3 linked regions of the Bacillus pumilus genome follow. The protein of the gene in region 1 binds, or shares a complex with, the protein of each later gene. Links are inferred from orthologs where the notes say so. Each region holds a gene or a part of one and is shown on either strand. Other genes may lie near its edges. The genes, in order: pfkA, pnp and rny.

Region 1 (3,022 bases):
AATGGCTTTATAGTTGAGTGCATCTTCTGAACGTGATGCAATGTTATGCATTGTTTGTACAGCTTCCACTGGATACGTTCCTGCTGCTGTTTCACCAGAAAGCATAATCGCATCTGTGCCATCAAAAATAGCATTTGCCACGTCACTTGCTTCCGCACGAGTTGGACGAGGATTACGCTGCATGCTATCAAGCATTTGGGTTGCTGTGATGACAGGTTTGCCCAAGCGATTGCATTTTTTGATGAGCATTTTTTGAACAAGCGGTACTTCTTCTGCTGGGATCTCTACACCAAGATCTCCACGCGCAACCATCAAACCGTCTGATACCTCAAGGATTTCATCAATGTTATCAACACCCTCTTGGTTTTCAATCTTAGGGATGATTTGAATGTCAGCCGCATTATTCTTTTCAAGAAGCTCACGAATTTCAAGAACATCAGAAGCTCGTCTCACAAAAGAAGCTGCGATGAAATCAACGCCTTGTTCAATTCCGAACAGAATATCATTGGCATCTTTTTCTGTAATACCTGGCAAGTTCACACTTACACCTGGTACGTTTACACCTTTTTTGTTTTTGAGCGTGCCAGTATTCATGACCTTTGTGACGATTTCTTTCTGATCCATGTTCAGTTCTTTCACTTCTAAACCAATGAGACCATCATCTAAAAGGATTGTTGAACCCACTTCTACATCATGGATCAAATCTTCATATGTCACACTAATTTTTTCCGTATTTCCAACAATGTCTTCCATACTTACGATGAGATCTGCACCAGCGACTAGCTCAATTGAGCCGTTTTCAACTGTACGTGTACGGATCTCTGGACCTTTTGTATCAAGAAGGATCGCAATGTCCTTGCCTAATGTTTTCCCTGCTTTACGAATGTTTTCGATGCGTGCACCATGCTCTTCAAAATCTCCATGAGAGAAGTTTAGTCTGGCTACATTCATTCCTGCTTCAATCAATTCAGTCAGCTTTTCAATGGTTTCACTTGCTGGACCGATTGTACAAACGATTTTTGTCTTTCTCATTACTGTTCCTCCTAAGGTCTTCTCGATTTATATAGAGAGCTCTTGTGAAAGTCGGTACATATTTTGATCGACTGTATGTTTTTTATCTAAGATATCTAAAATATCGTGGTGAACGAGTTCGTTGCTTAAAATACCTACACAGCGTCCGCCTTTTCCTTCAAGAAGAAGTTCTACTGCGTATGCTCCTAAACGGCTTGCGAGTACTCGGTCAAACGCACTTGGAGAACCTCCGCGCTGAATATGTCCTAAAACAGATACACGGGTTTCAAGGCTTGTCTCCTCTTCAATCCGCTTACCAAATTCAACACCGCTGCCTACGCCTTCTGCGACGATGATGATACTGTGCTTCTTGCCGCGCTCGTGCCCTCTTCTTAATCTCGCAATAATTTCATCCATGTCATAGTCTGCTTCAGGAATCAAAATCGATTCGGCTCCGCCTGCAAGACCTGACCAAAGAGCAATATCACCAGCATGTCTTCCCATTACTTCCACTACGTATGTACGTTCATGAGATGTGGCTGTATCACGAATTTTATCAATGGCGTCAATGACTGTATTCAGTGCTGTATCAAAGCCAATAGTGAAATCAGTACCTGGGATATCGTTGTCGATTGTACCTGGGACACCTACACATGGAAAACCGAGCTCCGTTAATTTCTTCGCTCCCATGAATGAACCGTCTCCGCCGATCACAACAAGTCCTTCAATACCGAATTTTTTTAAGTTCTCAATGCCTTTTTCACGACCTTCAACTGTCTTGAATTCAGGGCATCTTGCCGTGTAAAGTTTTGTTCCTCCACGATGAATGATATCGCCAACTGAACCTATTTCAAGTTTCTCAATTTTACCGTTAATTAGACCTGAATATCCATTATAAATACCGTAAACTTCAACATTATGGTAAATTGCTTTCCTTACAACTGCGCGCACAGCTGCATTCATTCCTGGGGAATCCCCACCGCTCGTTAAAACTCCTATACGCTTCATCTTTTTCACCTCAGAGACCATATATGAATTAAACATACCATTTCCACTGCTTGAAAACAATCATGAGCAAAACAGGATGTTTTCAATTTGTATTTCTAAAACCGTCCTTATTATACAATTAAATAAACCGTTTTTAAACAAAAGTTAAGAAAGTCATGAAAGCAATTCTTTCAAAAACGAGGAGGGTCCATTCCTCAAAAGCCCACCGCATCAAGGTTTTCAGACGTTTTAAACTTTATGAAAACAAAAGAAAATTATTTTCAAATAGCGCTTACATGAGGACGGTTTTCATGAAAAAAGATGAAAAAAATAAACGCCAGCCAAAAAGGCTGTACGTTTATTTAGTTTACCCCAATATATTGATTTTCAACCGATACTTTCCCGATTGCTTTGTATTTTTGATATCTTTGTTCGACTAGTTCTTCAGGTGTTAGTTTGAGCAAAGATGTAAGTGACTGTTTTAATGTTGTTTCAATGTAGGCTGCTTGTTGTTTCACGTCTCGATGTGCTCCACCTTGCACTTCTTTAATAACATCATCTATAATATCTAATTCTTTTAGGTCTGGAGCCGTAATCTTCATTGATTCTGCAGCTTTTTTCGCAAGTGATGAGTCCTTCCAGAGCAGTGCTGCTGCACCTTCAGGTGAAATCACTGAATACGTTGAATTCTCTAGCATGTATAGGTGGTTTCCTACGCCTAAGCCTAGTGCGCCGCCACTTCCGCCTTCTCCAATGACAATACAGACAACCGGTACACGAAGTCCTGCCATTTCGAATAGGTTTTTCGCAATTGCTTCACTTTGCCCACGTTCTTCAGCTGCTTTACCAGGATAAGCTCCTTTTGTATCAATAAAGCAAATGATCGGACGATTAAATTTATCTGCTTGTTTCATCAAGCGCAGCGCTTTACGGTAGCCTTCTGGATGAGGCATTCCGAAATTACGGCGCAAGTTTTCTTTTGTATCTTTACCGCGCTGATGGCCAATCACTGTAACAGGAAGCC
Region 2 (3,055 bases), 320 kb from region 1 along the record:
AACGAGCATTTACGTACTCATAAGAAAGATCACCACTCACGTCGCGGTCTTTTGAAAATGGTAGGTAGACGTCGTAATCTTCTTACGTATCTACGTAATAAAGACGTAACTCGTTACCGTGAGTTAATTAACAAACTAGGCTTACGTCGATAATCGTAAAAAGCGGGAGGATTCCCGCTTTTTTATCGTATAATCACTAATATTTTATGGTTAAAATGTTGAAAGAATGGCAAAACCCTTCTACATACACCTTTCACATTGATATGTGAAAATCATTTTGTTCATAATAAGAATTAACTAAAATTTCAAGATAAGAGAGGAGTTTTTCTCAGAATGGGACAAGAGAAACATGTCTTCACCATAGACTGGGCTGGACGTCAACTGACAGTTGAAACTGGCCAGCTTGCAAAGCAAGCAAACGGAGCGGTCCTCGTACGCTACGGAGATACAGCTGTACTTAGCTCAGCAACAGCTTCTAAAGAACCAAAACCACTTGATTTCTTCCCGCTCACTGTGAACTACGAAGAAAGATTATACGCAGTAGGTAAAATTCCTGGTGGCTTCATTAAAAGAGAAGGCCGTCCAAGTGAAAAAGCGATCCTTGCGAGCCGCTTAATTGATAGACCAATCCGTCCATTATTTGCAGATGGATTTAGAAACGAAGTACAAGTGATTAGTATCGTTATGAGTGTGGATCAAGATTGTTCATCTGAAATGGCTGCAATGTTTGGCTCATCATTAGCATTATGTGTGTCTGACATTCCATTTGAGGGACCAATCGCCGGCGTTACAGTAGGACGAGTTGATGGAAAGTTTATCATCAATCCAAATGTAGAACAGCTTGAACAAAGTGACATCAACCTTGTAGTCGCTGGAACAAAAGATGCGATCAACATGGTCGAAGCTGGTGCTGATGAAGTACCAGAAGAAACAATGCTTGAAGCGATCATGTATGGTCACCAAGAGATCAAACGTTTAATCGAATTCCAAGAGGAAATTGTCAAAGCAGTCGGTAAAGCAAAGATCGATATTCCTTTATATGAAGTAGATCAAACGTTAGCAGATGAAGTCAAGGCACTTGCTGAAACAGACCTGCTGAAAGCGATTCAAGTACATGAGAAGCATGCACGTGAAGATGCAATCAGTGCTGTGAAAAAAGCTGTGGTTGAGAAATTTGAAGAAGAAGATCGCGACGAAGCGACGATTAAACAAGCGAAAGATGTATTAAACAAGCTTGTCAAAAATGAAGTTCGTCGTCTGATCACTGAAGAGAAAGTACGTCCAGATGGACGCGGTGTAGATCAAATCCGGCCACTTTCTTCAGAAGTAGGACTTCTGCCAAGAACGCACGGTTCAGGTCTATTTACAAGAGGACAAACACAGGCGCTTAGTATTTGTACATTAGGTGCACTTGGCGATGTGCAAATTCTTGACGGTTTAGGCGTTGAAGAATCAAAACGCTTCATGCACCATTACAACTTCCCGCAATTCAGTGTTGGTGAGACAGGTCCAATGCGTGGCCCAGGCCGACGTGAAATTGGACATGGAGCGCTAGGTGAACGAGCATTAGAACCAGTGATTCCATCTGAAAAAGATTTCCCTTATACGGTTCGCCTTGTGTCTGAGGTACTAGAATCAAACGGATCTACTTCACAAGCAAGTATTTGCGCAAGCACACTTGCGATGATGGATGCGGGTGTTCCAATTAAAGCACCAGTTGCAGGGATTGCAATGGGACTTGTGAAATCTGGTGAATACTACACAGTGCTGACAGACATTCAAGGAATGGAAGATGCACTTGGCGATATGGACTTTAAAGTGGCAGGTACATCAAAAGGTGTAACTGCACTTCAAATGGATATCAAAATTGATGGTCTATCAAAAGACATCTTGGAAGAAGCTCTCCAACAAGCGAAAAAAGGAAGAATGGAAATTTTAGATAGCATGCTATCAACGATTCCTACTTCTAGAGGAGAATTGTCTCGTTATGCACCAAAAATCTTAACGATGAAAATCAATCCTGATAAAATTCGCGATGTCATCGGACCAAGCGGTAAACAAATCAATAAAATCATCGAAGATACCGGTGTGAAAATTGATATTGAACAAGATGGTACAATCTTTATCTCTTCTACAGAAGAAGACATGAATCAAAAAGCGAAGAAAATCATTGAAGATCTTGTGAGAGAAGTTGAAGTAGGACAACTTTACTTAGGTAAAGTAAAACGCATTGAAAAATTCGGTGCTTTCCTTGAAATCTTCAGCGGCAAAGATGGACTTGTTCATATTTCTGAACTTGCGCTTGATCGTGTAGGCAAAGTAGAAGATGTTGTGAAAATTGGCGATGAATTACTTGTCAAAGTCACTGAAATCGATAAACAAGGCCGTGTGAACCTTTCTCGCAAAGCTGTTTTACGTGAAGAAAAGGAAAAAGAAGAAAAACAGTCTTAATGAAATATATGAGAAGCCAGGTATCCGTACCAGGCTTCTTTCTTTTCTTGCGCTAACTATAGTTCTAGCTTGTTTCTCCCCATCATAATTTGTGGTAAAGGGGAGGGACAACCATTGAAAAAAACGTTACCATTCATTGTGTTTGTATTTTTACTGCTCGTGTCATATCAAACAATGAAGCAGCCGGCTGCTGTTACATATATTGAATCAATGAAAGAGCATGCTGAGGTTGCATCTGTTTCAAAAGATATTTTATATCAAGAGATTGAATCGAAGTCTTCTGACTATGAAGTGAAGGCGCAAAATGCTAAGATTGATAAAGTGTGGAAAAAGATGCCTGGTCTAAATGGACAGACGGTCAATATCGATGCCTCTTATGAAAAAATGAAAAAGCATGGGTCATTTGATGAAAAGCTGCTTGTTTTCAATGAAACAAAACCTTCTATTCATTTACATGAACTTGGTGCTGAGCCTATTTACAAGGGACATCCAGACAAAAAAATGAATGCTTTCCTCATTAACGTGGCTTGGGGTGACGAGCATTTAATCAAGATGTTAAAGACACTGGAAAAGCATCAAGTGAAGGCGACCTTTTTCTTAGAGG
Region 3 (3,043 bases), 280 kb from region 1 along the record:
CTGCAATCTCAAAACGGACGGGAAGACTTGTTTTGAATCGTTTAATAATTGTCTCCCGATCAACACCTAAAATGCCATCATAAGGTCCTGTCATTCCCACATCTGAAATATACGCAGTTCCTTTTGGCAAAACGCGGTTATCTGCTGTTTGAACATGTGTATGCGTTCCAACCACACATGATGCACGGCCGTCTGTATACCAGCCCATCGCTAGCTTTTCACTTGTGGCTTCACCATGAAAATCAATAAAAATGAACGGAGTACGTTTGGATGCTTCCGCAATTAACTCGTCTACTTTTTGAAATGGGCAGTCAAGTGGGGGTAAAAAAGTACGTCCTTGCAGATTGATGACGGCTAATTCTTTCCCTTGTTTTTTGATAAACGTCAGACCTTTACCAGGTGTGCCTTCTGGGAAGTTCGCCGGACGAACCATGTGGGCTGCATCATCGATAAAATCAAAAATGTCTCTTTTATCCCATGTATGGTTGCCCATTGTGAGCACGTCAGCTCCTGCTTGCAGCAGCTCATGATAGATTTTTTCAGTTATTCCTTTTCCATGAGCAGCATTTTCTCCATTCACAATGGTAAAGTGAGGCTGATATTTCTTCTTAAGTTTTGGCAAGTATTCTTTCAGTGTGTCTCGTCCAGGTGAACCGACAATATCTCCAACAAATAATATTTTCATGCGCTTTGAACCCTTCCTCTTTTAAATTGACTTCTTATCAGTGTTGCATATTTACACAAAAAATAAAGCGGCGCTAAGCGCACCGCTCTATTTTGCATACTCTACTGCGCGAGTTTCTCGAATGACCGTCACTTTAATGTGACCAGGGTAATCGAGCTCGTCCTCAATCCGCTTACGAATATCCCTTGCTAGACGGTGAGCTTCAAGATCATTAATTGAATCCGGCTTCACCATAATACGTACTTCACGTCCAGCCTGTATCGCAAACGATTTTTCAACACCTTCATAAGATTCAGAGATATCTTCTAATTTCTCAAGTCTCCGAATGTAATTTTCAAGCGTCTCACTTCTTGCACCAGGGCGTGCTGCAGATAATGCATCTGCTGCCGCAACAAGAACAGCGATAATAGATGTCGGTTCTTGGTCACCATGGTGAGAGGCAATACTGTTGATGACAACAGGATGCTCTTTATATTTCGTCGCAAGCTCAACGCCAATTTCTACGTGGCTTCCTTCTACTTCATGATCAATGGCTTTTCCAATGTCATGCAGAAGACCTGCTCGTTTTGCAAGCTTTGCATCTTCTCCAAGCTCTGAAGCCATGAGACCTGCAAGATGTGCAACCTCAATTGAATGCTTCAGGACATTTTGTCCATAACTTGTACGGAATTTTAAGCGACCGAGAATTTTGATAAGATCCGGATGCAGACCATGAACTCCGACTTCGAATGTCGTTTGCTCACCCATCTCACGGATATAATCATCGACTTCACGGCGTGATTTTTCCACCATTTCTTCAATTCGTGCAGGATGAATGCGGCCATCCTGGACTAACTTGTCCAGAGCTATCCTCGCTGTTTCACGTCTAATCGGATCAAAGCCCGATAGGATAACAGCTTCAGGTGTATCATCTATGATCAAGTCAATACCTGTTAACGTTTCTAACGTACGGATATTTCGTCCTTCACGTCCGATAATACGACCTTTCATCTCATCATTTGGAAGATTGACTACAGATACCGTCGTTTCAGCTACATGATCAGCTGCACAACGCTGTAACGCAAGTGAAAGAATGTTTTTCGCCTTTTTATCAGCCTCTTCTTTCGCTCGGTTTTCAGATTCTTTCGTCATGACTGCAATGTCGTGGGAAAGCTCATTTTCAACTTGATCCAGAATGATTTGTTTCGCTTCATCTCGAGTTAAACTTGAAATACGTTCCAACTCGGCTTTCTGCAAACGAATCATATCATCCACTTTGCTTTCCATCTCTTCAATATGTTGTTGTCGTTCATTCAGAGAATGATCTCTCTTCTCCAACAGGGACTCCCGTTTATCTAAAGATTCATCTTTGCGATCAAGATTTTCCTCTTTTTGAAGTAAACGGTTTTCTTGTCTTTGAAGCTCATTACGTCTTTCACGAACTTCTTGCTCCGCCTCTACACGAAAGGAATGAATTTCATCTTTCGCTTCCAAGAGCGCTTCTTTCTTCAATGCTTCCGCATCACGCTTTGCATCCTCAACAATTTGTTCGGCCATGTTTCTTGCGCCGGATATTTTTGCTTCTGCAATGGTTTTACGAACAAAGTAGCCAACAACTAAACAGATTAGGCTCAGCAAAATGGAGATGATCGTAAACATCGTAGGCGACATATTTTCACCTCCTCTTGCTATGAACTTGGTTTTACAAATAAAGTGTCGGCATGTACATTGTTTTGTGTCTCAACATACAGGGCCTTCACAGGGAATGAGATCCTCACTGCCCTTGTCAAGTTTAAATTAGTTATCAATCATGTTAAGAAAAACAAGTGATACATTCCCATTGTAATTGTGTCGGAAATACTTGTCAAGCTTGCCATCTTAGCGTTTGCAAAAGCAGATCAGAATTATTCTTGATTCAGCAGCTGGTATACTTTATTGTTCACTTGACCCAATTTAGTGTTATTTTGAATGTTTGAGAACAAAACAACGATGGTTTGTCCAGATTTGCTAAAGCTGTTCAAATTGTTGAAGCCCGGCATGACACCATGGTTTGAATAGCTACCGGGAGCAATGTAGAATCCCATACCGTATGTGGAGCTACTTCCTGGCGTAAACATCTTTTTATAGCTCTTCTGCGAATACAGTTTGCCGTCTATCAGTGCTTGGTCAAATTTGTACATATCTATAGCACTCATATAAATATCTCCAGCACCATACAGCTGAGATAGATCAGGCATATACGGTGTAATCGCTTTACTGCCTTTCAACTTATATCCAACAGCAGGATAAGGTTCTTTTTCATATGTTTTGTAAAAGCCTGCATGCGTCATTCCCGCCGGTTTAAAAATATGATTCGTTATATACTGTTCATAGGACTCA

What was found.
Region 2: pfkA (region 1) and pnp share a complex: the UniProt entries of both Bacillus subtilis proteins name them as parts of the possible RNA degradosome complex. The link is inferred for Bacillus pumilus from one-to-one orthologs.
Region 3: pfkA (region 1) and rny share a complex: the UniProt entries of both Bacillus subtilis proteins name them as parts of the possible RNA degradosome complex. The link is inferred for Bacillus pumilus from one-to-one orthologs.

What each region holds. Positions count from the first base shown.
Region 1 is NZ_CP047089.1:1,436,937-1,439,958, reverse strand. Bases 40-2,898 are described here. They hold pfkA (6-phosphofructokinase), read right to left. Parts: upstream 2,020-2,898; coding sequence 1,060-2,019; downstream 40-1,059. Other genes in these bases: accA (acetyl-CoA carboxylase carboxyl transferase subunit alpha), read right to left, coding at 2,361-2,898; pyk (pyruvate kinase), read right to left, coding at 40-1,032. Outside these bases: more of pyk, read right to left, coding at 1-39; more of accA, read right to left, coding at 2,899-3,022. UniProt on the Bacillus subtilis protein: Catalyzes the phosphorylation of D-fructose 6-phosphate to fructose 1,6-bisphosphate by ATP, the first committing step of glycolysis.
Region 2 is NZ_CP047089.1:1,754,456-1,757,510, reverse strand. The notes cover bases 1-2,892. They hold pnp (polyribonucleotide nucleotidyltransferase), read left to right. Parts: upstream 1-333; coding sequence 334-2,451; downstream 2,452-2,892. Other genes in these bases: GPS65_RS08485 (polysaccharide deacetylase family protein), read left to right, coding at 2,626-2,892; rpsO (30S ribosomal protein S15), read left to right, coding at 1-153. Also shown: more of GPS65_RS08485, read left to right, coding at 2,893-3,055. UniProt on the Bacillus subtilis protein: Involved in mRNA degradation. Catalyzes the phosphorolysis of single-stranded polyribonucleotides processively in the 3'- to 5'-direction. Necessary for competence development in Bacillus subtilis.
Region 3 is NZ_CP047089.1:1,718,931-1,721,973, forward strand. Bases 55-2,934 are described here. They hold rny (ribonuclease Y), read right to left. Parts: upstream 2,336-2,934; coding sequence 773-2,335; downstream 55-772. Other genes in these bases: GPS65_RS08340 (TIGR00282 family metallophosphoesterase), read right to left, coding at 55-685; GPS65_RS08350 (serine hydrolase domain-containing protein), read right to left, coding at 2,569-2,934. Outside these bases: more of GPS65_RS08340, read right to left, coding at 1-54; more of GPS65_RS08350, read right to left, coding at 2,935-3,043. UniProt on the Bacillus subtilis protein: Endoribonuclease that initiates mRNA decay. Initiates the decay of all SAM-dependent riboswitches, such as yitJ riboswitch. Involved in processing of the gapA operon mRNA, it cleaves between cggR and gapA.